DNA from 2 places in the Shewanella sp. 125m-7 genome. Region 2 is predicted to be linked to the other one. Evidence: predicted binding sites of a transcription regulator. Region 2 holds the regulator's gene; the other holds the start of a gene.
The links. Region 2 encodes NrdR, which represses ribonucleotide reductase genes. Its sites were predicted from a motif close to AAACACNANATNTNGTGTTT; they were not measured.
Positions count from the first base shown of each region.

Region 1: a site for NrdR is predicted at 2,531-2,550, ahead of nrdG (anaerobic ribonucleoside-triphosphate reductase-activating protein). Genes of this name have one in related genera too.

Region 1 is NZ_JBRILQ010000030.1:23,425-38,865, forward strand. Features, by position in the region: gene ACVBIL_RS14010 (hypothetical protein) at 1-531, opposite strand, end outside; gene ribA (GTP cyclohydrolase II) at 630-1,259, opposite strand; gene ACVBIL_RS14020 (YibL family ribosome-associated protein) at 1,467-1,823, opposite strand; gene nrdG (anaerobic ribonucleoside-triphosphate reductase-activating protein) at 1,989-2,453, opposite strand; gene nrdD (anaerobic ribonucleoside-triphosphate reductase) at 2,585-4,702, opposite strand; gene ACVBIL_RS14035 (hypothetical protein) at 5,118-5,804, opposite strand; gene ACVBIL_RS14040 (MarR family winged helix-turn-helix transcriptional regulator) at 5,886-6,338, opposite strand; gene ACVBIL_RS14045 (NADP-dependent oxidoreductase) at 6,519-7,520, shown strand; gene rssA (patatin-like phospholipase RssA) at 7,665-8,657, opposite strand; gene ACVBIL_RS14055 (DEAD/DEAH box helicase) at 8,944-10,290, shown strand; gene ACVBIL_RS14060 (DUF3010 family protein) at 10,604-11,047, shown strand; gene ACVBIL_RS14065 (M48 metallopeptidase family protein) at 11,101-11,607, shown strand; gene ACVBIL_RS14070 (hypothetical protein) at 11,880-12,308, shown strand; gene ACVBIL_RS14075 (YaeQ family protein) at 12,382-12,927, opposite strand; gene ACVBIL_RS14080 (precorrin-2 dehydrogenase/sirohydrochlorin ferrochelatase family protein) at 13,177-14,088, opposite strand; gene ACVBIL_RS14085 (rhodanese-like domain-containing protein) at 14,124-14,483, opposite strand; gene ACVBIL_RS14090 (putative signal transducing protein) at 14,483-14,800, opposite strand; gene secF (protein translocase subunit SecF) at 15,051-15,441, opposite strand, start outside.
Region 2 is NZ_JBRILQ010000001.1:167,842-183,282, reverse strand. Features, by position in the region: gene recN (DNA repair protein RecN) at 1-1,390, shown strand, start outside; gene ACVBIL_RS00820 (phosphatidylglycerophosphatase A family protein) at 1,459-1,953, opposite strand; gene thiL (thiamine-phosphate kinase) at 1,953-2,912, opposite strand; gene nusB (transcription antitermination factor NusB) at 3,089-3,496, opposite strand; gene ribH (6,7-dimethyl-8-ribityllumazine synthase) at 3,511-3,987, opposite strand; gene ribBA (bifunctional 3,4-dihydroxy-2-butanone-4-phosphate synthase/GTP cyclohydrolase II) at 4,133-5,236, opposite strand; gene ACVBIL_RS00795 (riboflavin synthase) at 5,363-6,028, opposite strand; gene ribD (bifunctional diaminohydroxyphosphoribosylaminopyrimidine deaminase/5-amino-6-(5-phosphoribosylamino)uracil reductase RibD) at 6,032-7,153, opposite strand; gene nrdR (transcriptional regulator NrdR) at 7,223-7,672, opposite strand; gene glyA (serine hydroxymethyltransferase) at 7,823-9,079, opposite strand; gene ettA (energy-dependent translational throttle protein EttA) at 9,359-11,026, shown strand; gene ACVBIL_RS00770 (acyltransferase family protein) at 11,281-12,420, shown strand; gene ACVBIL_RS00765 (metallophosphoesterase) at 12,484-13,596, shown strand; gene ACVBIL_RS00760 (efflux RND transporter periplasmic adaptor subunit) at 14,113-15,228, shown strand; gene ACVBIL_RS00755 (multidrug efflux RND transporter permease subunit) at 15,229-15,441, shown strand, end outside.

The DNA.
Region 1 (15,441 bases), on a different contig from region 2:
TGACTGCACCGCAGAGTATGACTCACTCGCGCCATCATGCAAGGTGTTATAACCGGCGAAGAATATGCGATTAACCCATTGTGGATGGGTATTGCCCAGCTCAAAATCAAGCAGACTCGACATCCCAGCCGAATAGATTACCACATCATTACCATTGGTAAAGTTAGTGCCAAAACCGAGATCGCCATAGGTCTGGAATTCATGAGTTTCAGACGTCTTAGCCCGGTACTCTAGACCTGGAGTCACGGTCAGTGTCCCCACACTTGATGGCAAGTCTCCATCAGGCAAATCAGTCCAAGTAAAGTTAAAAAAACCCATGGAGATTGGCGTTCTAAGAACTAAGGACTCAGTCTCTGAGCGCTGTAGATCAAAACTAAGTGGAATGTTAGCGACAGTAGCATTTTGGCCCGACGTTCGGTAAAGACCACTTCCCAGATAATTAGCGAATGCGTAATGGCTGTAATCGGTCTCTGCCTGAGCAGGCACTATAATCAAAAGAGGTAAAGTTGATAGGTAACGCAAACGGGCCATAAATTGATTTTAAACTTACTTAAACTCTAATTGATAGCCCGAATATAGCGGTATAACAGAGTAAAAGCCAAGGAAATTAAGGCTTTTACTGAAAGGGATTAATCTTCTTTAGCTTCAGTATCCGTTTCAGTGAAGTGATACTCAGACATCATGTGCCCCAACTCGGTCGACTTTGTCTTGAGATAACCTTCATTATAGCGATTTTTACCCACTTGCAGTGGCACTCGCTCAACAACCTCTAAGCCAAAGCTTTGCATTGCTTTCACTTTACGAGGGTTGTTGGTCATTAAACGTACTTTTGCGACACCAATCTTTTCCATCATAGGAATGATCATGTCGTATTTACGCATATCGGCTTCAAACCCTAGACGCTCGTTTGCTTCGACCGTATTCGCACCTTGATCTTGTAGCTCATAAGCTCGAATTTTATTCAGTAAACCGATACCACGACCTTCTTGACGTAGATAAAGAATAAAACCTTGACCTTCTTCAGCCACGTTTTGCATTGCCGTTTGTAGCTGAAAACCACAATCGCAACGCAAGCTAAATAGCGCATCACCGGTTAAACATTCTGAATGAATACGCCCGAGGATTGCTGCGTCTGGAGAAAATGTACCAAAGGTAAGCGCGACGTGCTCTTTACCTGTCTCACTATCTTCAAAACCATGCATTTCGAAAACACCCCAAGGGGTGGGTAATTTTGAAGACGCGATGTATTTAATCGACATGAAAAAACCTTAACGACAACTCTCATTCCATGAGACTGCAAACGTCCTGATAAAGAAAATAAATGCTTGAGACGATACTCTTGCTGGTTCAGTCAGTCTATGGCTTAAAGTGGTCTCTAATTTGCCATAGACCTAATTTGAGCAAGCATAAGCCCAGTGCTTAAAGATAACCTTGAAGCGGCTCACTAAATCAATAACTAAAAGCAGTTAAAACTCTTTTGGTGCAAAGCCTGTAACTTGCTTAATACCCATTTCACGACCTAAAGCCGTCATTGGGTGAACGACAACTAACCCTTTAACAGACTTTTTCAACTTACCCATGTCTGCTTGCTCGGCTTTAGTCAATACGCGGCTAAACTTAAGGCCTACAACGGTGCCGCCTTCTTTGCTTAGTTCACGTGTCTGTTGGCCTTTAACACTGCTAATCCGTTTGGTGATTGCGGCAATTTCTTTCTTAAACTGAATAATTACCGTCGGATCGGTACGCTTTTCAGCTGCTGCTAGCTTACGACGAAATTTGTCTAACTTATCGTTGAGCGTTTGCAGCTCCTGCTTTAAATTCATTTACAAACCTTAAATTCAAATCTAAATAACACGTTTAGAAACAAAAACAACCTCAGTCAACTGACGTTGTTTTGTCGTTATTGCCACATTATAACAGTATATAAGTCAATTTTACCTAGGTTTATAGCTAAACAAGTGACAAGTTACGTTAGTAATATGCTCATTCTACCTGAGGTAATGGATCTCTTGGTTGCTACTGCCCTTGAAAACTAAGCTTGGGTCGGCAAGTGATTGCTCAAACTTACCATCAACCACGACATTCACTAAGTCGACAATTTCCTGCTGCTGAGCCGATAAGTCAGCTAAGGTGTAGCCAGTCCACAACCAAATATCTTTACCAGGACATTGCCCCCTCACCTGTTTAACTAGCGACAAAATTGCAGTGAGGTTGGCAGGATATAGCGGGTCACCACCGGATAATGACAAGCCTCGGCGTTTAATACGTTGATCATTTAAGTCATCAATAATGCGCTGTTGCATCTGTTCATCAAATAGATAACCTGAACAAGGATTCCAAGTGGACTGATTATAACAGCCACGACATTGATGCTCACACCCCGATACGAAAAGTGTAGCGCGAGTGCCGGGCCCATTAATCACATCGGTTTGATAGTATTGATGATAATTCATATTAAACTCGTTTCAGTTAGAATTTTGCTTTAACTAGAAAACAAAAAGGTGCTGAACACAGCACCTTTTATGTATAAAAACCCAATATCTACAGGCTTAGCCATTTGCATGCTAAGCCCCTAGTATTTTTACTACAGATGCTTCACGCGGCGCTTAACTTCTTCTTGCTTACCATAGTTAAACGGTCTTGCATCTGGGCTACCTAAATAACCACATACACGGCGCGTCACTGACACACGGCTTGGCTCATGATTGCCACACTTAGGGCAAGTGAAACCTTTACTAGTGCAGCTAAACTCACCGGTATAGCCACAGTCGTAACACTCATCAATAGGGGTGTTAGTACCGTAATATGGCACTCTGCTATAACTGTAATCCCACACGTTCTCTAACGCTTCGACGTTATTTTGCATGTTCGGGAATTCGCCGTAACAGATGAAACCACCATTAGCTATCTCTGGGTATGGCTGTTCAAAATCTATCTTGTCATATGGGTTAACTTGCTTTTCAACGTCCAAATGGAAGCTGTTAGTGTAATAACCCTTAGCGGTAACGCCATCAACCACACCAAATACTTTAGTATCGAGGGCACAGAAACGACTGCACAAGTTCTCACTTGGTGTGCTGTACAGGCTAAATGCGTAACCAGACTCAGCTTTCCAGCTGTCTGTTGCTTGTTTCATATACTTAATAACGGCAATGGCTTTTTCACGTAGCATTTCACTGTCGTAAACATGCTCAGCAGTGCCATAAAGTGCATTTATGGTTTCATGCAGACCAATGTAGCCTAGCGAGATTGAAGCGCGACCATTCTTAAAGATCTCTGAAACATCATCATCTGCACGTAAACGTACGCCACATGCGCCTTCCATATAGAGGATAGGAGCAACACGCGCCTTAACACCTTCAAGACGAGAGATACGAGTATCCAAGGCCTTACGAGCCATGATTAAACGTGCGTCAAGAATACGATAAAACTCAGCTTCGTCACCTTTTGCTTCCAGCGCAATACGTGGCAGGTTCAAGCTCACAACACCTAAGTTGTTGCGACCTTCATGCACAAGCTCGCCATCTTGCTCGAAAGTACCTAAGAAGCTACGGCAGCCCATTGGCGTTTTAAATGAACCCGTCACTTTCTCAACTTGTTCGTAGTTAAGAATATCTGGATACATACGCGTGGTAGCGCATTTTAATGCCAACTGCTTGATGTCGTAGTTACAATCGCCCGTTTTATGGTTGATACCATCGCGAATAGCGAAAACAAGCTTCGGGAATACCGCTGTTTTACGATTCTTACCTAAACCTGCAATACGCACTGTCATCATCGACTGCTGAATTAAGCGTGATTCCCAAGAAGTGCCTAAACCAAAACCGAAAGTCACAAATGGGGTTTGCCCATTGGCAGTATGTAGTGTGTTCACTTCATACTCGAGTGACTGGAATGCATCGTGACACTCTTTTTCAGTTTGCGCTGTTGCAAACGCTTTTGCGTCAGTAATGCCCCAATTAAGTGCAACTTGGTAGTGCTTGTCGTAACTCTTAGCGACAAAGGGTGCCAATACTTCATCGATACGGTTAATCGTTGTACCGCCATAGATGTGGCTTGCCACTTGCGCAATAATTTGTGCCGTTACTGCCGTCGCAGTAGAAATTGACTTAGGTGTTTCAATTTCAGCGTTACCCATCTTAAAGCCATGAGTTAACATGCCGCTCAAATCAATAAGCATACAGTTAAACATCGGGAAGAATGGCGCATAATCTAAATCATGATAATGGATCTCACCAGATTCATGTGCCGCGACGACGTCTTTAGGTAAAATGTGGCATTTGGCATAATGCTTAGCCACAATACCCGCAAGCAAGTCGCGCTGAGTTGGGATCACTTTAGAGTCTTTATTGGCGTTTTCATTCAACAAAGCCGCATTGCTTTGCTCAACCAAACCACGGATCTCTTTGTTCAAACGGCTGCTAACTTCACGATTAATGTCTCTATCGTGACGGTATTCGATGTACACTCGCGCCAAAGATTTATACGGCCCTTCCATGAGCAAGTTTTCAACGGTGTCTTGCAGATCATGGATATTAACTTCTGCTAACTGCGAAACACTTTCTCTCACATTTTCCGCAATCTGTTGTGCGTATTCAGCGCACTCAATACCTGCCGAGTTAGCAGCTGCTATCACGGCGTCTTTAATCCTTGTTTCGTCAAAAGGCGTACGGTAACCATCCCGTTTAATAACCACTGGCATTGTATAAATCCTCTTCAGCTCGCTCAACTAAGTAACACTATATATAGTGGCACTTTTTCAATACATCACAATATGTGGCGCATTAAGCTATAAAATAAGAACAAGCACATTGATCCAGATCATACTTTTAAAGGAGGAAGACAATAAGAAAACAGTTCTGTCTACAAAGCCACTGATCTCAAATTATGCCCTTGACGGAGGCGTAGAAGAGGGCTAGAAGCAGGATAATTGAGGTATAAATTGTGGATAAAAATTATCGATGAATAATCTTGTCTAATTGGAATAAAGGCAACTTATTGGCTTCGTTAATAAAGGCGCAGTGATAAGCACTAGAAGGCGAGTTTATCGCAGTCAATTTTGACCAAAAATTGAGGCTTTTCAAGTGAACAAATTCAACTACAAAAGAGAATCACTCTTAATGCTTTTTAGCTAAAGCAAGATAACTATTAAGTTGACCATTTTCTTGTTGATGCTCGCCCGTCATTGACGCTAACTGCATTAATGATTTAAGTCCTTGATACTGGTTTTGCTGTGCTTCAGTTAGCGCTCTTTCAGATTGCAGCAACTCGGTAATTTGACTAGAGACTTGATTCGCTTTTTGAGCCACCACCGGGGACTGAGATATGTCCATCGCTGCCATGACCCACTTGGCATTATCCAGCAGCTCGGCAAGCTCTTTATCTTGTTCGCTATTGGTTAATGTACTGCGCTGCTCATCGATAAAGTCAGATAAAGGCTGCGCTTCTGCAGGCGGGATATCGAAGCCGCTATTAGATAATCGATTGAGTTGACCTTCAGACAGGATGCCATCTTGATATAGACGTTGAATAAGCGAAGGTAATTGCGCCGAGCTAAACTGACCTCCTTTAAAGAAGTCATTGGCCATAGCTTCAATTTTTTGTGCTCGCTCAGCCCGGCCTGATAGTACCAAGGTATTATCATTTTTTGACAGCTGAGTCGTTTCAGCTTGAGGCGTTTTTGCCCCTAACTCAGCAACCGCCCCTGCACCGCCAACATTTGACTGGCCACTATTGACGCCATAAGCGTCTGATACAAGCGCATTACTGTTGATGGTATTGCTGATACTACTCAGTGGATTCATCGTCAAAAAGCCGGCATTAATTAAATATAACCCTCTTCAAAGCATTTAACGTGCCGACTTTTTAACTAGAAAATCGATTGATTACTTTTCAGTCAACTCTTGGGTTAACGATAAACATAATGTCCTAAGTTGCTCTACTTGCTCGGCATTCATATTGACCTTTTCGAGCAAGGTTTGTTTGAGTGCTACCGCTTCAAGCTTGAGGCTGTAGCCAGCACCTGTTAGCACAATCATCTTTTTACGTTCATCGGTTTCATCTGCCAGTCGCTGTAAAAAACCTTTCGCTTCGAGTCGCTTAACTATCGGCGTCAACGTGCCCATATCGAGTCGAGTCGACTGTGAAAGTAGCGTCAAGCTAACTCTATCTTGCAGCCACAAAGACTGCATCACAAGATACTGTGGATACGTAAGCTCATACTGATCCAATAACGGTCGATAAGCCCTCATCAAGGCATTTGCTGCGGTATAAAGCGCAAAGCAAACATTGTCAGAGAGGCAAACATTAGGTGTGTCGTTTAAGTCGTTATTAGTCACAGTTGCTAAGCTTAGATAAGTCGAAATTACAATAATGTTAACTCACATCTAGTGCCAAAACTAGTTTACACAACTTTTATTTGCGAGCAATTATTTTGCGCGCAAAGTATTTGCAATATAAAATTAGCTTTACTATGATGCACACAATTACTTTGCGCGCAAAACAAGTTAAGGAAGAATATGAATATCCAAGAAATTCAATTGAACTCACGCCCTGAAGGTATGCCAACCGCAGACAACTTTAGTCTTACACAAACCTCACTCCCCGACATCAAGCAAGGTGAGTTCCTGGTAAAAAACCTTTGGATGTCTGTCGATCCTTATATGCGTGGCCGCATGATGGATAGAAAAAGCTATATTGCTCCGTTCGAGTTAGGTAAAGCGCTCGAAGGAGGTGCCATTGGCGAAGTGATTGAATCATTACACCCTGACTTCCCTGTTGGTTGCAAAGTAAATAGTATGTTTGGCTGGCGCAGTCACTTTGTTACCGATGGCACCGAGATCACTCGCTTACCTAATACACCGATTTGTGAATCTCACTTTCTTGGCGTGCTCGGCATGCCAGGCATGACGGCTTGGACAGGCCTTAATCGCATTGCAGCACTAAAAAAAGGTGAAACCTTGTTTGTATCAGCCGCATCGGGTGCAGTTGGTAGTGTTGTTGTTCAAATCGGTAAGCTAATGGGCGCTCGCGTTGTTGCCTCTGTCGGCTCAGATGAAAAAGCCGACTACCTAAAAAGCTTAGGTGTTGACGCCGTTATAAACTACAAAACGTGTGCTGATTTAAATGCCGCTCTTGGTCTGGCTGCACCTGAAGGAATTGACGTCTATTTTGAAAATGTGGGCGGTGAGCACCTATTTGCAGCACTTAACCATATGAAAGACCATGGCCGTATTGCGGTATGCGGTATGATTGCCCAATACAATGATACCGCGCCGACTCCAGGGCCAAGTAACCTAGCGCAAATCATCATCAAGAAACTTAAAATTGAAGGTTTTATCGTATTTGAGCACTGGGACCACTATGGTGAATTTGCTACGCAAATGGGTCAATGGCTAGCTGAGGGGAAAGTACATGCAGAGCAGACTATATATGAAGGGCTAAATAACGCACCGGATGCCTTTATCGGCCTGTTTGAAGGCAAAAACCGCGGTAAGATGGTGGTAAAACTCGCTGAGTAGCAATCAGTATAAGTAACAACCGTATAGGCGCTCTGTTACAAAATAGAGCGTAATTGCAGCAGAAAAAAGGCGCTAACAGCGCCTTTTTTATTGTGACAATTTAAGGAGGGCACAACTCATCAGTATCACTTAGCCTAAACTAGACTAGGCTTTATGCTGTATCAAAGCGGCTTCAATCAAGTGCGCCACTTTCTCAACTGCCGCTTCACCTGCCGCAATCGCTTCTTCAGCACGATGAAACTCCATTGTTCCTATATCCCCCATATCAGGCACGATACAGATATCAGGCGGATCGCCCATCAAGCGCGCTCGCTTATGACGTCCTTCTAAAATTTCCATCGATTGCTGCATAACCGCTAGCATACCGGGATTAGGATTATGCGGCGCGCCCCCTTTACCACCGAGCGAAAACTTATCCGTTAAACCTGAAATGTAGCCACGCCCTCGTGCTAACAGATCGGTAAAACCTTTATCTTGGTGTATTTCGGCCGCTTGTGCTTCTTCCACAGTTGGCTTATTACTTTTCATCTTAACCGGCAAAACTTGCATTCGGCTACGGCGAAGCCCATGCAGATCGACCGCAATCACAATATCTACGCCCATAGCACGGCTAACAGATACAGGAACAGGGTTAACCACCGCACCATCGACTAACCAACGTTCACCGACTTTAACTGGAGGCAAAATCCCCGGCATAGAACAAGATGCTCGTACGGCATGCCGTAAGTCTCCCTCTTTAAACCAAATTTCTTGACCAGAGTAAAGGTCGGTCGCAACCGCGGCAAATGGCTTTTTTAAATCTTCAATCTGTAGATCACCAATATGCTGTTGCAGCACATCAAACACGCGCTCACCACCAATAAGACCGCCTCGTCCCCAACTGATATCCATCAGCCCGAGTACGTCCCAACTGCTAAAACTTCGCACCCAACTCTCAAGCTCTTCTAAGTGGTCATTGGCGTAGGCGGCACCGACTAATGCACCAATGGAGCAACCCGCAATTTTGTCTGGATAGATCCCCATTTTTGCCAAGCCATTTAACACACCAATATGTGCCCAACCTTTCGCAGCACCGCTGCCGAGCGCTAGACCTATTCGTACCGATTGTTTGTTTGTTGACACGTAAAATAACTCCATAGGTCAGCGTTAAAATAGACACTTTTACACTCTGTGCCAAAGTATCTTTTCTCAATTTTTCAATCCCCCCAGTTAAGCATCTATTCAACCGGCAGGTATAAATCAAATCGTATAGAGAACGTCAGTTCCAAGCTTAATTAGTCAAGCAAAAAGACACTTCTCCCTACAAAGCTAAGCATTTTAGCAGATATATCTTTATTTGAAGAACAAAGTTGATGGGTATTCGTAGCGCATTAGTAAATCTGTAGGTTATAATACGCGGTCGTATCATTTATGGAGTACACCTTTGCAATTTACCGATTTCGCACTGGATCAACGTCTGTTACAGAGTCTTAAGCACATGGGCATTGACACCCCAACAGAGATCCAGGAGCAAGCCATTCCTGTAGCCCTTGCGGGCAAAGACCTAATGGCGTCTTCTAAAACAGGCTCAGGTAAAACATTAGCCTTTTTATTGCCGGCGATGCAAAGACTGATTTCGTGTAAAGCATTGAGTAAACGCGATCCTCGCGTGGTTATCTTGTTACCGACCCGTGAACTTGCGACTCAAGTGTACAGCCAACTTAGATTGTTAGTTGCCAATACTCAGTTTAAGGCAACTAAAATTTTGGGCGGTGAGAACTTTAATGATCAAGCTAAAGCCTTAGCCCGAGATCCACATTTTGTTGTGGCAACACCAGGCCGTCTAGCTGACCACCTTAAACAGCATCATTTACACCTTAATGGTCTAGAATTACTTATTTTAGATGAAGCTGACCGTATGCTGGACCTTGGCTTTGCCGAGCAGCTAAAGCAGATTAACAGCGCAGCAGATCATAAACGCCGTCAAACCTTAATGTTTTCTGCAACCTTAGATCACGGCGATGTTAATGATATAGCCAACGAGCTATTAAAGTTCCCTGAACATGTAGCAATTGGTGCGGGTAATTTAGAACACAAAGATATTACTCAACGCATCTTCTTGTGTGATCACTTAGATCATAAAGAAGCGCTGTTAACGCGTATTCTAAAAGAAGAACAGCAAAAGCAGATCATCATCTTTACTGCAACACGACAAGATACTGATCGTTTGGCTAAAAAGCTGGCGGGTGATGGTTTTAAAACGGCATCATTAAGCGGTGAGCTTAAGCAAAATGCGCGTAACCAAATCATGGACGAGTTTAGTCGTGGTTTGCAGCAAATTTTGGTGACAACTGACGTAGCCTCTCGTGGCCTCGACTTACTTAACGTATCTTTGGTGATCAACTTTGATATGCCAAAATTTGCCGAAGAGTATGTTCACCGTATTGGCCGTACAGGTCGTGCGGGTGCCAAAGGCGATGCCATTTCACTTGTGGGCCCTAAAGACTGGATTAACTTTACTCAAGTACAGACGTTCTTAAATAAGACGTTCAGCTTTAGCGAGCTTGAGGGCCTTAAAGCAAAATTCAGCGGCGTTAAAGCCCAAGCGCAAACACCGCGCAAAGTTAAGCCTGCTGTTGCTGCTAAAAAGAAAGCGGTTACCGCTAAGAAAAGAACCGCTGCAAAAGCTGCAGCCAATCGCGATAAACGTTTTGCGACCGGCGTTGATGTTGGCGATGCGCCAATGCTTAGAAAGCCTAAGGCTAAACTACAAGACACACCTGAAGATTAATCTTAAAAAGTGCATGTCTAGGGTTAGGACTGTTAATCATTCCCCCCTCTAACACTAAAGGCCGCAATGAGTTCTCTCATTGCGGCCTTTTTGTTGTACATCCCATAGTGTTTCCCCTGATCTTTTCCCTTCAGCTATCCGTTAGAAGCAGGCCAAATACGGCCCCATACTCATGAAATTATTGCTACAGGATTATTTAACTTACTACAGTGAACAAAAGTTATTTGAATAACACCATAAACCACATTAAAACGCTGACCGTTTCGAGAAATAGCGCTACAATATCTGCAATATTGTTTTTTTAAGGTTTATCATGAGAATTTGTGGCGTAGAGTTAAAAGGTGGCGAAGCCATCATTAGTTTATTAAGTTCTGAAGGCGAAACGTATAACGTTCCGGATTGCCGTCAAAAGTCATTCGTGATTTCAAACTCAGAAAACGCCGAAACCATGCGTGATTTTCACTTTGCCTTTAGCAAGCTGATTGAAGACTACAGAGTCGACGAAATCGTGATTATCGAACGTGAACAAAAAGGCAAAGGCGCTGGTAGCGTTACCAGCTTTAAATTAGAAGCGCTGATTCAAATCGTACCTGTAAATGTATCTTTGGTATCGCCTGTTGCGATCAAAGAGCAGTTAAAGCGTAATCCTCCTCAGGTGGATTTCGACGGTCTAGGTCTTAAACGTTTCCAAAAGAATGCATTTGAAGCTGCTTATGCATTCCACAACATGACAATTTACAAGACAGACGAAGAATAACGGCTATCGGGCGCACTCAGTGCGCCCTTTTTATATCATTATACTGATAAAATATGCAAAAACTAACTTACCTAACAGGTTACTCAGACCAAATCCAAGAACAAGTTCAAACCTTACTAGACCAAGGTAAACTTGAACAATTCCTTCTTAAGCGTCATCCACAAATCCATTCAGTCCGCACTGATAAAGCACTGTACGACTATACTATTGCGATCAAAAACCAATATCTTAGAAAATCACAGCCACTGTCTAAAGTGATCTTCGATGATAAGATCTCCCTTAGCCATCAAGCGCTAGGCCTACACTCCTACGTTGCTCGTAAACAAGGAGCGAAGATCAAAGCTAAGAATGAAATCCGTATCTCTTCTCGGCTTAAAAGAGTGTCTGAAGGACTGCTGAGGATGGTTGTGGTGCATGAGCTTGCTCATTTAAAAGAAAAAGACCATAACAAGTCTTTTTATCAGCTTTGCTGCCACATGGACGGCGATTACCACCAACTTGAGTTTGAGCTAAGATTATTACTCACCTTGGTTGACGCAGATCAGAACCCCTATTCTTAACCCTCGCCCTCTAAAGCTAAATAGCGTTTTGCATAATCGCTCATTGTTGAGCCTTTGCTAAGCGCTAACACCCATTAACCGGTAAAAATGACTTTCGGTGGTATCAGCCAGTAAACCTAGTTCATCACCTCAACGTTACCGTTAACACCAAAGCTAAGTCGAATACTGTAACGATAATGATTTGCATTTAGTGCAATTTAATTTACACTCCCCATGTCGGTTTAAGTCGTCATATAGCAAATAGCGTAAATCAAATAGTTTAGGCGGTGGTCATGAGTGATGATTTAATTAAAAAACAGCAGAAATATCGTCGAAAGTTGGCTAAATATCAGCAAACACTAAGCGACTACTCAAGTCTTAAAGATAACGACATCTCACTCAAAAAGCGCGCAGCAAAACTGTGTAAAGCCAGACTCAAAATCATCAAGTATCAACTAAAACTTAAGCGAGTTGAGACCAATATTACCCAATTTGCCGTTTATACCAAGCTCACAAGTGCAAACGATGAGCAGGTCTATGCGCCAATATTGACTCACCATGCCATCACTCAGGCTCACCATGCCATCACTCAGGCTCACCATGCCATCGCTCAGGCTTACTTGTATCGCCCTCATAAGAGTAAACCCTGTAAGAGCTGCCCTGCGCTTCGTGGTAAAGCGTGTTTATGTGCGATAAAGCAAGAACAGCGTAGGCAAGCTTAACTAATCAAATTAGCAGCAGCTAGCTCACCGACTTACTGTTTTAATTTAAGATCCTAGCGGGTTGTTCTTGGATTTATTGATCGCCTTTCAACAATTCAGGTTCAACTAAGACGCTATTATCATTATCAGAGATCCAGATTTGGCCTTCACAAATATTAAACTGCAAAGACATATTACGACCAACTAACTGCCCCATCGCTTTTACAGCGTCTTCAGGTATATTCCACACCGTTAAGTTATCGTAACGCTCAAATGCCGCTTCGTTCTGCTTCCACCAAATTGGAACACTACGACCACCATAAGTGATTAGCTGTACCTGTTTCGCGCGTCCACAGGCCTTACGCAGCCACTTCTCATCGCTTTGACCAAACTCAACCCAAAGATTAATCTCATCGGACAAAGACTTATCCCAAAGCTCTGGCTCATCATCGACGCATAAACCTTTACTGAATGAAAGAGAGTCACTGGCATTCATGGCAAAAGCAAGCAATCTGACCATCATACGCTCATCGGTTTCTGATGGGTGTTGGGCAACTGTCAGTTGGTGATCTTGATAGTAGCCACGATCCATATCAGCGATTTGGATTGCAATTTTATATACGGTAGCTTTTTTAGCCATTGGGAGTGTTTCACAAAAGGATTTGTGCCAAGTTTACCTCAATTTAACTCATGAGCACATGATAAGAAAACCAAAGCGGCATGCAGTGATGTACTTCTATCACTGCCATTGCTTAGACAATACTTAGAAGAGATACCCTGGAGTTTAAAACCAATGACCATAGTGGCGACAACGAAGCTTAGAGCTTGAAATGTCCTCCGCTTTAACCCGCATCTTAAAACAATTTAGGCATAGGCAATCGCAACCCAGTTAAAAACTACCTGGTTGTAAATGCTTTGCATCTGCAAAATGCCGAGTCAGATGCATAATCTCGTCGCTGTCACCATAAACCAAACATGACTCACCAGCGGCCAGATGCTTCTCTATGGTGTCATCATCAAATGATGAACTAAAACTTGCATCACGCCGCAGTAACTCATTGAGCTCAAACGGTACAAGCTGCGTTGAATAAGTCATTTCAATTTTCTGCAAATAGGGCATCGCGCCAATAGGGAGTAAGTGAGCAAGAGTACTGGTATCTATCAACAATAAATCACCTCGGGCTGACTCGAACTCAAAACTGGATTGATAGTGGCTTTCAGTATCGGCGTCAAAGCGAGAAGCATTGCGATTAAAAAACCGTTCCCAAAAGACTCTTCTTTGCTTAAAGACAGGTAAACGCTGCTGCACTTCTTGACGGCGCTCAGCAATAAAATCAAAAAGTGGGGTAATAGATAACGGTAACCAAGATTCTAAACGAGCCCGTAGTTCTCTGGCATAAACGGGGGCCGCTCCAGCGGTACTGATGGCAATTTGTAACCGGCCTCTATCAACAATAGATGGGGTAATGAATCGACAATGCTTAGGGTTATCAACGACATTAGCCCAGATCCCGTTCCTCTTAGCAACGCCAGCAAGTCGTTCATTAAGCTGGCTATCGGCAGTACAAAGATAAACGAGATCGTAACTATTAATGTCTGTGTCACTCACTGCTCGCAGTTCGAGAGTAATTCGCTTATTCTGTGCGTAAACCAGCGTGTCTTGGCAGGCATCGATTGCTATGACATTAATTACCGCTTCGGTTCTGCCAAGCAGATCGAGCTTGCGACTGGCAACATCCCCCGCCCCAACAACAAGAACGTTAAGTGATTGAGTATCTACAAATAGCGGAAAATACTGCATTTATGGTTGCACCTTTGCGATAAGTAACGACGGGGTTAGTCCTGTACTATCGGCAATTGTCGCTCAAGCCAAGCCTTATAACCACCTGCTAACGATACCACTTTCGAATAACCCATAACTTGAAGGTTATTCGCGGCTAACGCCGAGCGATAACCACCACCGCAATATAAAACTAACGGCGTATCTTTGTTAGGAAATAGCGTTTCAATATCTCTTTCTATAATGCCGCGCCCAAGATGTTGCGCATTTGGCAAGTGCCCTTTTAGCCACTCAGAGTCTTCTCGAACATCGAGTAACGCCCAGTCGTTCATGGCTTGATATTGCTCGACAGTGACTTCAGTGACTAAAGGTAAAACAGTTTCAACTAACGCTAAGAAGGCGGGGTTATGTTTCATTAACTATATTTCTCACTACGTTCGGCGCTGCAATTCCAACAGAGCTCGAAACTTGATTCATTAATTTCATGACAGTTAACACACTTCCATTGTGGGCACTGAGCATTAAGAGAGGCCATTTGTGTTTTAGCGAGCTCATATTGACTCTCTGCGACCCAAAGTTCAACATTTTGAATGCCTGTCGGTAATTCACCTACACCACCTAACAGCGCTTCTCCTTTTAACTCAACTTGTATACCACTCGATTCGAGCATACCTTTCCAAGTATGAGCCTCAAGCAGATTCCCTGCTGCAACTAAACGTGTTTGCTCTTCCATGTTATTTCCTACGACTATTGCTCTATTTGGCAAATTTAAGGTTAAGACGCTATAAGCGCTATTTTAAAAATAGGTTTACATGCTAACGCTAAATCATCAACCCTGTCGAGCGCTGCTTTTTCGAACAGTAGGAAATGCTTTGCTAATGCTTACTGAGTGGTTTTTTACGCTACAAATGTCTAATCGATATTAAAATAAATATGACATAAAAAAAGCCACCTAACTGGTGGCTTCTTCACAGAGCTGAAGATTAAGGCATCAATGTTTCTTGATCTGCACCTTCTTTCTCGATTTCGACAGGCATCATGTGTTCACGATTGATCCCAAGCTTAATCGCTAAGAAACTTGCCACGTAGATTGACGAGAATGTACCGACGAAAATACCCATCAACAATGCAGTCGCAAAGCCGTGGATCATAGTGCCGCCCTTAAGGAACAAGGCCACAACCACAACTAAGGTTGTACCGGTTGTAATAATGGTACGACTCATTGTTTGAGTGATGGAGATATTGACCACTTCTTCTGGCGTACTTTTACGCAGCTTGAGGAAGTTCTCACGAATACGGTCAAATACCACGATCGTATCGTTAAGTGAGTAACCGACAACGGTAAGCAAGCCCGCTAATACTGTTAAGTCAAAC
Region 2 (15,441 bases):
CATCTTGCGCCGCACCATAAGCAGCGATGGCCGTTCACGTGCTTATATTAACGGTAACCCGGTACCGCTGACGCAAATAAAGTCTCTTGGACAATTGCTCATTGGCATTCACGGCCAACATGCACACCACGCCATGCTTAAGAGTGAGCATCAACTTACCTTATTAGATAGCTATGCTAACCATAAGATGCTGATCGACAGCGTTACAGCCAGCTACCACAGGTGTAAGACTATCGAGAAACAGCTGCACCAATTGCAGATGTCGCAGCAGGAGCGTTTAGCGCGTAAACAACTGTTGCAGTACCAAGTTGAAGAATTAAACGAATTTGCCATCAGCAAAGGCGAATTTGAATCGATTGAAGCCGAACATAAAAAACTGGCCAATAGTACCGCACTGATTGAATTATGCCGCAGCCAACTGCATATTTTGCAAGAAAGCGACGAGGGCTGTGTCGAATCACTCCTTAACACCAGTATTAGCCAAGGGCAGGACTTAGAAAGCTATGATCCACAACTAGGTAATGTTGTTGCCATGCTTAACGAAGCCCTTATTCAGGTACAAGAAAGTAGCAGTGAGCTTGAGCGTTACTTAGATGGCTTAGAACTCGATCCTGAATACTTTGCCCACTTAGAGCAACGGATCTCAAAAGCCATGCAGCTTGCGCGTAAGCATCATGTCTCTGGTAATGAGCTATACGGCCATCACCAGAGTCTGTTAGATGAGCTAGTTGATTTAGGTTCTGATGATGACAAGCTAGACGATATTCGTGAGCAGCTTAATGCGAGCCGATCAGCTTATCTGCAACATGCTAAAAAGCTTAGCCAGAGCCGCAGCCGTTACGCTAAAGAGCTAGATAAACAGGTAACTCAGTCAATTCATGAACTCAATATGCCTAAGGGTAAGTTCACTATTGCGGTAAACTTCAATGAAGCGGTTACCACTCCCACTGGTTGTGACAATATCGAGTTTTTAGTCTCAACTAACCCCGGCCAACCACTACAGCCAATAGCTAAAGTGGCGTCGGGCGGTGAATTATCGCGTATTGGTTTAGGTATTCAGGTTATTACAGCGAAGAAAGTCTCTACCCCTACGCTTATTTTTGATGAAGTGGATGTGGGCATTTCAGGTCCGACTGCAGCAGTTGTAGGTCGTATGCTACGTAGCCTTGGTGAATCGACTCAAGTATTTTGTGTCACACACTTGCCGCAAGTTGCCGGTAATGGCCATCAACATATGTTTGTTAACAAAAGCAGCAAGGCGGGTAAAACGGAGACATCAATGGTAGCGCTGGATAAAACCCAACGTATCGAGGAGTTAGCACGCTTACTCGGTGGTGATACCATAACAAGCAATACCTTAGCCAACGCTAAGGAGCTACTGCTCAGTTAACCTCTTGTTTTAGGCTAAAAACAAAAATGCAGAGCTAAGCTCTGCATTTTTTATGCTTTAAACAGCGATCAAGCAAAGTAGTAAGCTAAACCTTGTAGACAAAGTAGCGAAAAAATACCCGCGAGTACATCGTCAATCATAATACCAAAGCCACCATGAACCTTGGCATCAAGCCAGCGGATCGGCCACGGCTTTAAAATATCAAATAGACGAAACAGTAAAAAACCAATAGCCAACCATTGCCAACCTGCTGGAGCGGCAATCATGGTGATCAGTAGTCCCGCTACTTCATCCCACACAATCGCACCGTGGTCATGTACGCCCATATCTTTAGAGGCTTTATCGCAAATATAAAAACCGGCCAGAACACTGATAAGGGTTAGTGCAATATACCAAGGTAGGCTCAACGGCGCCATTAGCAGATATAGTGGAATAGCAGCGAGAGTACCAAAGGTACCAGGCGCTTTAGCCGCAAGACCAGAGCCAAACCCTAAAGCCAAAAAGTGGATAGGGTTTTTTAATGAAAGCTTGGTTAATACAGGATCTTTAGAGAGTAAGTTCATTAGTTAAAGTGCTCAAACCCTAAGTTAATAGGTTCAAATGGCTGGTTATTGCTAAGCAATTTCAATTGCCCACCGGTACAGATCTGTCCAATTTGGGTAAATTTTACGCCCGATTCAACGAGTGCAATCTCTAACGCCCCTTTTTGGGCTTCTGGTACAGTGAATAGTAACTCATAGTCTTCACCACCCGTTAACGCATAGCTCAGCGCCATCTCAGGGCTTGCATTACGCTTAAGTTGAGCTGACATTGGTATACGATCAACATTAATAATAGCACCAACTTCAGAGCTTTTAAGCACATGCTGAATGTCGGACATTAGCCCGTCAGAGATATCAATGGCGCTTGAGGCAAGTGTGCGCAGTGATTGCCCAGCTAGCACCCGCGGAGTAGGCCTGTAATGACGGTTTATCAGATAAGCTCTGTCATCGATGTTCGCCTCAGCTTTATTTCGCAGAATATCTAAGCCTAATGCCGAGTCACCTAGGTTTCCTGTCACGTAGATCCAATCACCATTTTTAGCCCCACTTCGAGTCAGCCCACTACCTTTAGGTACTTGGCCATTAATGGTGATGGTGATAGAGCGTGGACCACGTGTGGTGTCGCCACCGATAAGTGCCACGCCGTAATATTCTGCTATGTCAAACAAGCCAGCACTAAAGTCAGCGAGCCAAGCCTCATCAACCTCGGGTAAGGTCAGCGCTAAGGTCATCCAAGCAGGTTCTGCGCCCATTGACGCTAAATCTGATAGGTTTACTGCAAGTGACTTATAGCCAAGCTCCCTAGCAGGCATGTCAGGAAAAAAGTGCACATTTTCAACTAAAGTGTCACACGAGATGGCAATAGACTTGTTTTCTGCGGGCTTAACTATGGCGCAATCATCGCCAATACCAATCACAACGTCTTTGCGAGACTGGGCACGCCCAGTAAAGAAGCTTTCGATTAATTGAAATTCTTTCACAATACCAATCACAAATAAAAAGGAAAGTTCAGGGAGAGTGGAGATAAATTAAACCAGACCGTCACTTTAGCAAAATGAGAAACTGCATGCTTTGCTCTAAGCGGAAATGCGCGGATGGTTATGACTTCCCTGTCGGGTATAACAAAAACGGCATCCTAGGATGCCGTTTCTATTAACTATCTATTGCGCGCTACCAGCTTATCGAGAATGCCGTTAACAAACTTATGTCCATCTTCTGCGCCGAATGCTTTTGCAAGCTCGATAGCTTCGTTAATCGCTACCTTATAAGGCACATCCTTGCGGAATGTCAGTTCATAAGTTGCGATACGTACAATCGCTTTTTCAACTGGGTCCACTTCATCAAGTGGACGAGTCAAGAATGGAGTAATTAACTCATCCAATTGACTCTTCTTTGTTGCAACGCCACCTAAAAGCTCACGAAAGTAAGCGATATCGACGCCATCAATAACTTGTTCAGTTAGAAACTCATGCTCAACATCAGCAATATTGTTACCACTTAGCTGCCATGAGTAAATGGCTTGAACGGCTAAACGGCGGGCCTTACGGCGCTCTGAAGGCTTCATTAAATTGTCCTAAATTACAGCTGTTCTTCAAGTGCTTGCAGAACGTTAACCATTTCTAGCAGACCAAGTGCAGCTTCGCCGCCTTTGTTACCTGCTTTAGTACCCGAACGCTCAATAGCCTGTTCAATGGTATCAGTGGTTAAAACGCCGAATGAAACTGGAATATCAAACTCAAGTGCAACTTGAGCTAGTCCTTTATTACATTCGCCTGCAACAAAATCGAAATGAGGTGTACCACCACGGATAACCGCACCGAGTGCGATGATACCGTCAAATTTTCCGCTTGCAGCAACACGGCGTGCAGCGAGTGGCAGTTCAACAGCGCCAGGCACTTTAACTACAGTGATATTTTCATCTGCAACTTGGCCAAAACGCTTAAGAGTGTCAACCGCACCATTGAGCAAACTATCAACAACAAAGCTGTTAAAACGTGAAACTACGATCGCAACTTTGGCGTTTTTCGATTCGATATTACCTTGAACTACGTTCATTTATCTTACCTAAATTAGCTTAATTACCCAGCATAGGGACGGAAGAGGCAGTATGATACCACAGCACTCCGCGCTGATCGCTATGCAATTAATAAGAAAAGTGTGAATTTAAGCCTCAGGCTGACAATCAACCTGAGGCCAGTATTTATTCTGCTATATATTCAGTTACTTCTAAACCAAAGCCTGAAAGAGAGTGATATCGCTTTGGTGAGCTCAGTAGACGCATCTTGGTTACGCCAACATCCGCTAGAATTTGTGAACCAACGCCAACTTGACGTGATGTACCCTGCCACTTAGCAGCAACAGGAGTACTGCCATTATCTTCAGCTTCGAATGCTTTGACTTTGGCTAAAATGTCACTGCTGTGCTCATGGTTACCCAATAGCACCAACACGCCACCTTCATTGCTAATGCGCTCCATTGCTTTTTCTAATGGCCAGCTACGCTGTTGGTCACGCTCTGAATGCAATAAATCATTGAAGGTATTTTGTAGATGCACACGCACTAAGGTATTTTCAGTCACCTCACCTTTAAGCAGTACATGATGCAGCTGATTATCAATAGTATCGCGGTACGTCAGCATGTCGAACTCACCAAAACGCGTTGGCAGTTTACATTTAGCTTCACGTACGACACTGGTTTCTTTGGTGTTACGGTATTCGATAAGGTCGGCAATTGTGCCCATCTTTAAGCCGTGCTTCTCGGCGAAGATTTCAAGATCTGGGCGACGGGCCATGGTGCCATCATCATTAAGAATTTCAACAATAACCGATGATGCTTCAAAACCTGCAAGACGTGCTAAATCACAGCCAGCTTCAGTGTGACCCGCGCGAATAAGTACGCCGCCTTCTTGTGCCATTAGCGGGAAGATGTGACCTGGTTGCACGATATCAGATGGCTTAGCATCCTTACCAACAGCCGCAAGCACGGTTACAGCGCGGTCTTGTGCTGAAATACCCGTTGTCACGCCCTCAGCGGCTTCAATTGATACCGTAAAGTTGGTTGAGAACTGGGCATTATTGTTAGTTACCATCAAAGGTAAATTCAATTGCTGACAACGTGCTTTAGTCAATGTTTGGCAGATAAGGCCACGACCAAATGTCGCCATGAAATTCACGGCTTCTGGCGTCACCATGTCGGCAGCCATGATAAGGTCGCCTTCATTTTCTCTGTCTTCGTCATCCATCAAGATGACCATCTTGCCTAGACGAATATCTTCGATGATCTCTTCTATACTATGTAACGCCATGTTCAGACCTTTATTTATTATCACTTAATTGAGATTTAAGCCTTTTAGAGCATTAACTCTACCACAGTGAGTAAATGTAATGATTATTCTATTTTATTAAAGCAAATTTTATCGCAAAACCAGTCTTTATCTTAAGAAACCTGAGCGAGCTAACAATTCCATAGTCACTTCAGGCTTAGGAGTGCCATCTGGCTCTTGACTGCCATAACTCATCAATCTTTCTAGATGACGAGCAATTAAATCCACTTCAATGTTAACGCTATCGCCCGCTTTCAGATCCACTAAGGTGGTTTCACCAGCAGTATGCGGCACAATAGTCAGTCTAAATTTATGCCCCTGCACTTCGTTAACTGTCAGGCTCACGCCGTCAATCGTAATCGAACCTTTATGGGCAATATAACGGCCAAGCTCTACAGGTGGCGACAACCAAAACTCAATCGCTTGGCCACGAAACTGCCTGTCATCGACATGGGCAATACCATCGACATGACCACTGACCATGTGCCCACCTAAACGGGTCGTTGGAGTCACTGCTTTTTCAAGGTTAACCGCCTTGCCAACCTGATAATGAGAGAACCCCGTCAAACTGACTGTCTCCGCCGAAATATCAGCCACATAACCATCACTCATCAACTCTACGACGGTCAAACACACCCCATTGGTGGCAATACTGTCGCCAAGTTTAACGTCAGACAGGTCAAGCTTTCCGCTGGCAACGGTTAAGCGAATATCATCACCGCGACGTTCAACTTTTCTTAAGTGGCCAACTGACTCAATAATCCCAGTAAACATAAACTAATTACTCACTCTTAACGTTAAGCGGGTGTCTTTACCCACTTTGCGCTCATCGATTAGGTTGATACGCGGTAGTTCTGACATAGCTTGAAAATCATCAAGTTCAAGCAAGTTACGCCCCTCTGAACCTAATATTTTCATCGCTTGGTACAGCACGATTTCATTAGCAAGCCCTTGGTTCACAAATGCCCCAGCGAGGGTCGCGCCTGCTTCAATTAGCACGCTATTACAACTCTGGCCTAGCAAACTCAATAGCGCATTGAGGTCAATACGCGAGTCAACCGCGGGCAATATCTGACTTTGAACCTGAGCCGGCCACGCTGCCTGTACACTTTCTGGATACGCGATTGTCGACACCAGTAGAATTGGGCTTGTTGTATTAAATAAGTTTAGCTCAGCGCCAAGACGAGCCTGACTGTCTAATACCACGCGCAGTGGTTGATGAATTTCGGCTGGCGCAAATTCTTGGGTCAGCGAGCCTAATTCGCCATAGCGCACATTTAAGCTTGGGTCATCAGCAAGAATGGTTTCAACACCTGTGACTAAGGCGCAGTGGCGCGCACGAAGTCGCTGTACATCCCGGCGCGCTTCAGGCCCCGTGATCCACTTCGACACGCCATTTGACAGCGCAGTTTTGCCATCAAGACTCGCAGCAAGTTTTACCGTTACCCAAGGCAAGCCTGTTTCCATACGCTTTAAAAAACCCAAGTTAACTTGCTTAGCTTCTTCGGTCATCAGTCCAACATCGACCTCAATGCCCGCTTCGCGCAGCATAGCGATGCCACGGCCAGACACTTCAGGATTAGGGTCGGTCACGGCAATCACCACCCTAGTTACGCCATGTTCAATTAAGGCTTTAGCGCAAGGAGGCGTACGACCATAGTGGCTACAAGGCTCTAGCGTGACATAAGCCGTCGCACCTTTGGCATCATCGCCTGCCATATTTAAGGCATACACTTCGGCGTGAGGGCCGCCAGCGCGAATATGGTAGCCTTCACCCACAATTTCGCCATCTTTAACGATAACGCTACCAACACTAGGGTTTGGACGGGTGGTATACATGCCCTTTTGTGCCAATTCAATGGCTAGGCTCATCATTTGACTGTCTTCGATAGACCACATAATGGCGGCGATTCCGATTGTTCGATTGATGGAGGACTAAGCGTTTAGTTTAGCCCTTGGAGCAACAGGTTATTTTTGCAGTTTAGCGATTGCATCGCCAAACTCTGAAACATCTTCAAAGGCGCGATAAACAGAAGCGAAACGAATATAGGCAACTTTATCTAAGTTGACTAAATGGTCCATCATCAAGTTACCTATCATTTCAGATTTTACTTCACGCTCGCCTGTGGCGCGCAACGTCGATTTAATCTTAGTTAATGCCTGCTCAATTTGGTCCATAGATACAGGTCTTTTCTCTACGGCTCTTAACATACCACCGCGCAGCTTTTCTTCATCGAAGGGCTGGCGACTGCCATCTTGTTTCACTACGCGGGGCATCACAAGCTCTGCGCCCTCAAAAGTAGTAAAACGTTCGTGGCATTGAACACACTCTCTACGTCGGCGAACCTGATGGCCGTCAGCGACTAATCGCGAATCAATCACTTTTGTGTCAGTTGCGCTGCAAAATGGACAATGCATTTAGCCTCCGTTTAGAAATTAGGTCGTGTCTCTCACTGGATTTAACTCAACCTCAGCAAGTGGGCTCGAATCAAAAAAGTATGCTCGAATAATAACAAAAATGGCCGCATAAATGCGGCCATAGGAGTCTACCTGATTTAACGCTTAAGGTTAACCGTAAACAGGGAACCTAGCGCACAATTCCAGAACCTGGCCCTTTACGCGTTCGCTAACGGCAAGATCTGAAATGTCATCAAGAATGTCACACATCCAGTTAGTTAGAAGCACTGACTCTTCTTCACCAAATCCACGACGGGTAATTGCTGGTGAACCAATACGCAGACCAGAGGTTACAAATGGTGAACGTGGATCGTTTGGTACTGAGTTCTTGTTCACGGTAATGTTAGCATTACCCAGTGCAGCGTCAGCATCTTTACCTGTGATGTCCTTGCTGATCAAATCAAGCAAGAATAGGTGGTTATCAGTACCACCAGAAACCACATCATAACCACGCTCAATGAAAGTACGCGCCATGACTTTTGCGTTAACAACCACTTGCTCTTGGTAAGTGGTAAATTCTGGGTCTAGTGCTTCTTTAAATGCTACCGCTTTAGCCGCGATAACGTGCATTAAAGGACCACCCTGTCCGCCAGGGAATACCGCAGAGTTTAGCTTCTTATAGAGAACTTCATCGTTGATTGCAGATAGAATCAAGCCGCCACGTGGGCCTGCAAGCGTCTTATGCGTTGTCGTTGATACAACATGTGCATGTGGTAGTGGGTTTGGATAGATGCCAGCAGCAACAAGACCAGCTACGTGCGCCATATCAACAAATAGGTAAGCACCTACTTTATCAGCGATTTCGCGGAACTTACCCCAATCAACAATACCAGAGTAAGCACTGAAACCAGCAATGATCATCTTTGGCTTGTGCTCAACAGCAAGACGCTCAACTTCAGCGTAATCAATCTTACCTGTTACTTCATCAATACCGTACTGAACCGCATTGTAAAGCTTACCAGAGAAGCTCACGTGAGAGCCGTGAGTCAAGTGACCACCGTGTGCTAGGCTCATGCCTAAAACAGTATCGCCGCCTTGAAGCAGTGCCATAAATACCGCTGCGTTAGCTTGTGAGCCAGAGTGTGGCTGAACGTTAGCGTATGTTGCACCAAACAATTCTTTAGCGCGTGAGATAGCAAGTTCTTCAACGATATCTACATGCTCACAACCACCGTAGTAACGCTTACCAGGGTAACCTTCTGCATACTTGTTAGTAAGCTGAGTACCTTGAGCTTCAATTACACGAGGACTACAGTAGTTTTCTGAAGCAATGAGTTCGATGTGCTCTTCTTGACGGCGCGTTTCATCTTCAATTGCTGCAAATAGTTGTGGATCGTAATCCGCGATATTCATATCTTTCTTCAGCATTACTCACTCCAGCTGTAAAATTCTTCTAGTAGGGTTGCGCGGTATGATACAGCGCATTTGATCACAATCCCAGTATTTACAACATGAAATTACTTGCATTTCTAGATGAGAGAGTTTTGTAAAAAGCACTAGTCGGTGTAAAAAACCATCAACACATCGCCAACTGACTTATGTGTTAACTGTGAATTAAACCGCTCCAATTCAGATTTAAGTTCTGTATCGAATCAAGTAGAATTGGCGCCATTCAACATAGAAAAAATACAATTAAAGAGAAATAACATGGCTCAATTTGTATATAGCATGCTTAGAGTGGGCAAGATTGTCCCGCCTAAAAAACAGATCTTAAAAAATATCTCGTTAAGCTTTTTCCCTGGCGCTAAAATTGGTGTCTTAGGCTTAAACGGTTCAGGTAAATCGACCCTACTGCGCATTATGGCCGGGCTTGATACTGAAATTGAAGGTGAAGCTCGCCCAATGCAAGATCTAAAAATCGGATACTTGCCACAGGAGCCAAAGCTAGATCCTAATCAAACCGTACGTGAAGCGGTTGAAGAAGCGGTTTCAGAGGCTAAGAACGCACTTGTCCGTTTAGATGAAGTCTATGCACTTTATGCTGAACCTGATGCCGACTTTGACGCCCTGGCTAAAGAGCAGGGTCAGTTGGAGGCCATTATTCAATCGCAAGATGCTCACAACCTAGATGTGGTATTAGATAGAGCTGCAAACGCGCTACGCCTACCAGACTGGGATGAGAAGATTGAAGTGCTTTCAGGTGGTGAACGTCGCCGTGTTGCGATTTGTCGTTTGCTACTAGAAAAGCCTGACATGCTATTACTTGACGAACCAACCAACCACTTGGATGCTGAATCCGTTGCCTGGTTGGAGCGCTTCTTACAAGAGTACACGGGTACCGTTGTGGCCATTACCCACGATAGATACTTCCTTGATAATGCAGCAGGCTGGATCTTAGAACTTGACCGTGGTGAAGGTATTCCATGGGAAGGTAACTACTCTTCATGGCTTGAGCAAAAAGACGCGCGTCTAACACAAGAGTCGGCAACCCAAAGTGCTCGTCAAAAGACGATTGCCAAAGAACTTGAATGGGTACGCCAAGGCGCTAAAGGCCGTCAGTCTAAAGGTAAAGCACGTATGGCTCGCTTTGAAGAGCTCAATACTAACGACTACCAAAAGCGTAACGAGACCAACGAGCTATTTATTCCACCTGGGCCTCGTCTCGGTGACAAGGTTATTGAAATTACTAACCTGACAAAATCATATGGCGACCGCGTACTTATCGATGACTTGACCTTCTCAGTACCCAAAGGGGCAATCGTCGGTATTATCGGCGCAAACGGTGCGGGTAAATCAACATTATTTAAGATGATTTCAGGTGCTGAGCAGCCAGACAGCGGCACAGTTGAGCTAGGTGAATCAGTACAAATCGCCTCTGTTGAACAGTTCCGTGATTCGATGAATGACAAGAATACCGTTTGGCAAGAGATCTCTGATGGCCAAGATATCATGCGCATCAACAACACTGAAATTCCGAGCCGCGCCTACGTAGGCCGCTTTAACTTCCGTGGTGGCGATCAGCAAAAGATTATCGGTACATTATCAGGTGGTGAGCGTAACCGCGTGCATTTAGCTAAACTGCTGCAAGCTGGCGGAAACGTACTGTTACTCGATGAACCAACCAACGACTTGGACGTTGAAACATTACGTGCACTCGAAGAAGCGCTTCTTGAGTTCCCTGGTTGTGCCATGGTGATTTCGCACGACCGTTGGTTCCTCGATAGAATCGCGACCCATATTCTGGATTACCGCGATGAAGGTAAAGTGAACTTCTATGAGGGTAACTACACCGAATACTCAACATGGTTGAAAGAAACCATGGGTACCGATGTGGTTGAGCCACACCGCTTAAAATACAAGCGCATGGTTAAGTAACATCCCATGACGATTTAAAAAGGAGGCCCATCGGCCTCCTTTTTGTTTTTTGCAATAAAGTAAGCCTAAACCTGCCATTCTCAGCGACCCGTTCATAAACAAATAACCCCCAATTCAATAACAAAAAGCCGAGTAATTATGCGAAGATAGCTATCGGTATAAAATAGCCAATAAAAACAAGTCGTGCATTCGATACATTAAGCAACAAAAAGCTACCGACATTAAACGACGAAAAATTATGGACGAACAAAACAATGGATGACAAACACCCGCTCGCAGTTGCAGCCGATAACTTAGACACTGCCCCCTCGGTCAAAGCTGATGCTGAAGCCACGGCTCACGCTCCCAAGCCGAAAGCTTTTTTAAATAGCATCAACCACTTTCGTGGTATTGCGATTATCTTTATCGTTATGGCCCATTGCTACCGCCCAGCGGGTTGGCAAATTGAAACCTTTGCCGACAAAGCCTGGTTCAACTTGATGATGAATGGCACGGTGTTTTTCGTGTTTATCTCCGGCTTTCTATTTCATCATGTGTTTTATCATCGCTGGGATTATAAAAAATACATGAAGAGCAAAACCAAGTTTGTTTTTGTGCCCTACCTGCTACTTTCATTACCTTGGATTATTTGGCATATCACTGTCGGTACCGATCCTATGATGCATAAAGAGATCGCAGACATCACTGCCCCAATACAAGCTGCTAGCTGGTATGTCATCACCGGACGTACTCTTACCGCTTACTGGTACATTCCCATGGGCATGATGCTGTTCGCGCTATCGCCCTGGGTGATGTACTTAATCAGAAAACAGCAAGTGCTCTATTACGCCATCCCCTTACTGCTGATTGCCATCCTGGTTCACCGCCCAATATCAAACCTGAATGCAATTCAATCTTTAGTCTATTTCTTGCCAGTTTACCTGCTGGGCGTTTGGGGCTCAGCCCATCGCGATAAGCTATTTCCGTTTATCGATAAGTATTGGCTCCCTATGTTAATAGCAGGCGTTGCGCTAGCACTGATTCAAGCCCACTATTTTGGCGCCGGCGTGCTCAACAAAGCCCCATTTGAGATGACTGTGCCTGATTTAATGCTGCCACAAAAAATCTTGTTAACCCTCGTCATACTGGCGATTTTAAATAAGTTTGAGCATATATCGATTAAGCCACTGCAAAAACTCGCCGAGGTCAGCTTTGCGATTTACTTTATTCATCCTTGGATCACCACGCCATGGTGGATGATTTACGATAGCCCTGACTTTTTAGGTCTAGCAGGGCAAGGTAATATCTTTACCACCTTAATCGTCACCTTAGTGATTGTTGCTATCTCTTACATGATTGCCATCATCATTAAAAAGTTACTCAGTAAGCGCAGCCGCTACCTTATTGGCTGGTAATGAGTAAACTTTATTTAAAAATAAACCTTAACAATAAAAGCTAACTATAAGAACGATTACATTATGTCTAAAGCCATACTCTATGCTGCATTACTGCTTTTGCTGTCAAGTCAGCTTAGCGCCAATGAAAACTATCAGAACGATGGGCCTTATTTGATCCACGAAGCGATGACGAACCAAACAGCCACGGCAAACTCAAAGCCACAAAAATCAGACAAATCACATAAACAGATCGCTTATTGGATCTGTAATGCAGAACTTAAATCCACTGAGGTTAGTGAGCATAAACTTACACGTCCCGAAGACTGCGGCAAACTACCACAACCCATACTGAGTGATGCCATCAAACAAGTGATGCCAGATAGCTACAGCGGGATAAAAAAAGTGGTCGCTCTCAGTGATGTACATGGTCAGTACGATGTGTTGATAACCTTGCTTAAAAACCAAAATATTATCGATGCCGATAAAAACTGGGCCTTTGGTGAGGGTCATATGGTGATGACCGGGGACATGTTTGACCGAGGCGATCAGGTAAATGAAGTATTGTGGTTTATGTACCAACTAGACCGACAAGCCAAAGCCGCAGGCGGTATGCTGCACTTACTCATGGGCAATCATGAACAGATGGTACTCGGTGGCGACTTAAGATACGTACATGAACGTTACGACTTAGCCAGCGAGCTGCTCGATAGAAGTAACGACGCACTCTACGCCGATGACACCGAAATCGGCCAGTGGCTAAGAAGTAAAAATACCCTAGTTAAGATTGATGACGTGCTGTATATGCATGGCGGCATAAGCAGTGAGTGGCTTGAGCGTCAGTTAACTATCGCAGAGGCTAACCAGCTATTTCGCGCTAACATAGGCAGGCCTAAAGCGGAGCTTAAACAAGATGAGTTATTGAGCTTCCTGTTTTATGGTAACGGTCCAACCTGGTATCGCGGTTACTTTTCTGAGGCGTTTACCGAAGCAGAGCTCGATAAAATACTGGCCTATTTCGATGTCAAACATATCACCGTAGGCCATACATCTCAAAAGCAGGTGCTCGGACTATTTAATAATAAAGTCATCGCCGTCGACAGTAGCATTAAGCGCGGTGAACAGGGTGAGCTGTTACTAATTGAAAACAATAAATTAGTACGCGGTCTTTTCGATGGTTCTCGTCAAGCACTCTAGCCTTTCGCTTGCTATCTAGTGCACTAGGGGGATGTTTGCTGCCAGTGCATTAAGTTAGAGCGCAGAGCGCAGAACGTAGAACTTAGAACTTAGGACCTAGGACCTAGGACCTAGAACCTAGAACCTAGAACCTAGAACCTAGAGCCAAGTTTGCTAGTTAATGCTTGGTTAGCTTTAGTTTGAATATTGGCCAGTTAACTATCGCTAAGCAACAGCCCTGTTATGATCAACTTCACTCCACATAATTTAACCCCACATAATTTAACTTCTTTGCCATCCCTCAGCTTTACCGACTACTGCTCCCTAGCTCATAGATAACCTTCCCCGCTAACCGACCGATAAAATACAAACCTAGCAAAAGCCGTAACAAAGGTTTCAATTAGTTAAAATTGATAACGAGTTGATCGTAAAAGGTAAAGTATTAACTTCTACTTTTCTTTACTTTACATTGCTTTACCCTATGAGCTCGGAATTTTAACTAAAATAATCTCAACTTTGGCTGTGTAAGTAATCATCATGAAATCCTCCTATATTCTTATTCCCGTATTATTGATTGTTGCAGGCGCAATAACCTTCAGTAGTTTGACTGAAGCTAAGCGAACTGACACCAAAGAAAGACCTGTTCGCACAGTGCCTGTCGTTACTGGTATTGTTGAGCAACATGAACTTTCCCAGTCTCTGTCACTAATCGGTAAACTTGATGCGGAGCAGTCCGTTTATATTGCCCCGCAAATAGCAGGTAAGATCAAATCGATTCAAGTCAGTACAGAGCAAGAGATTGCTAGCGGCCAGATCCTTATTCAGCTTGATGACGCCAAAGCACAAGCCGCTCTAGCTGAGGCAGCCGCCTATTTAGCCGATGAGAAACGTAAGTTAAAAGATTTTGTAAAACTGCTAGATAAAAACGCTATAACCAAAACTGAAATTGATGCCCAAAAAGCCAGTGTTGATGTCGCCCTTGCACGTTTAGCCGCAGCCCAGGCCGATCTTGATTACCACTACCTAAGTGCTCCATTTGCAGGTACTGCGGGGCTTATCGATTTTAGTCAAGGTAAGATGGTGAGTGCTGGCACAGAGTTATTAACCTTAGATGATTTATCTAGCATGCGTCTTGATCTGCAGGTGCCAGAAAATTACCTGTCACAACTCAGCGTTGGCATGAAAGTCAGCGCAAAAAGCCGTGCTTGGCCAAAGAAAGACTTTATCGGTAAGGTTATCGCCATTGATTCTCGTGTGAATCATGACACCTTAAACCTTAGAGTTAGGGTGCAGTTTGACAATCCAAACCACCAGCTAAAACCGGGTATGATGATGTCGGCGACCATGTTGTTCCCCAGTGTGTCTGAGCCAGTGATTCCCGTGCAGGCGCTAGAATACTCAGGCACTAATCGCTTCGTTTATGTTGTTGGAGCAGATGGTATTGCTACCCGCACCAAAGTGACTCTAGGTGCTCGCATCGATAATGAAGTGCTAATCACCGACGGACTCAACATTGGTGACAAAGTCGTGGTTCAAGGCCTAGTCAATATGCGTGATGGCCTACGTGTAGATGATTTAGCCCCGTCAGCTCTCGCTAACAAAGAAACCGACAAAAAAGCGGATAAAGAACAACAAGCAAGAGGAAGCATCTAAATGTGGTTGTCTGATGTTTCGGTAAAACGCCCGGTTGTTGCCATTGTACTGAGTTTATTATTATGTGTTTTTGGCGCAGTATCCTTTACTAAACTTGCCGTACGCGAGATGCCTGATGTAGAAAGCCCGGTGGTGACGGTAATGACCACCTATGAAGGCGCATCGGCGACTATCATGGAAAGTCAGATCACCACTGCACTAGAGAGTGAGCTG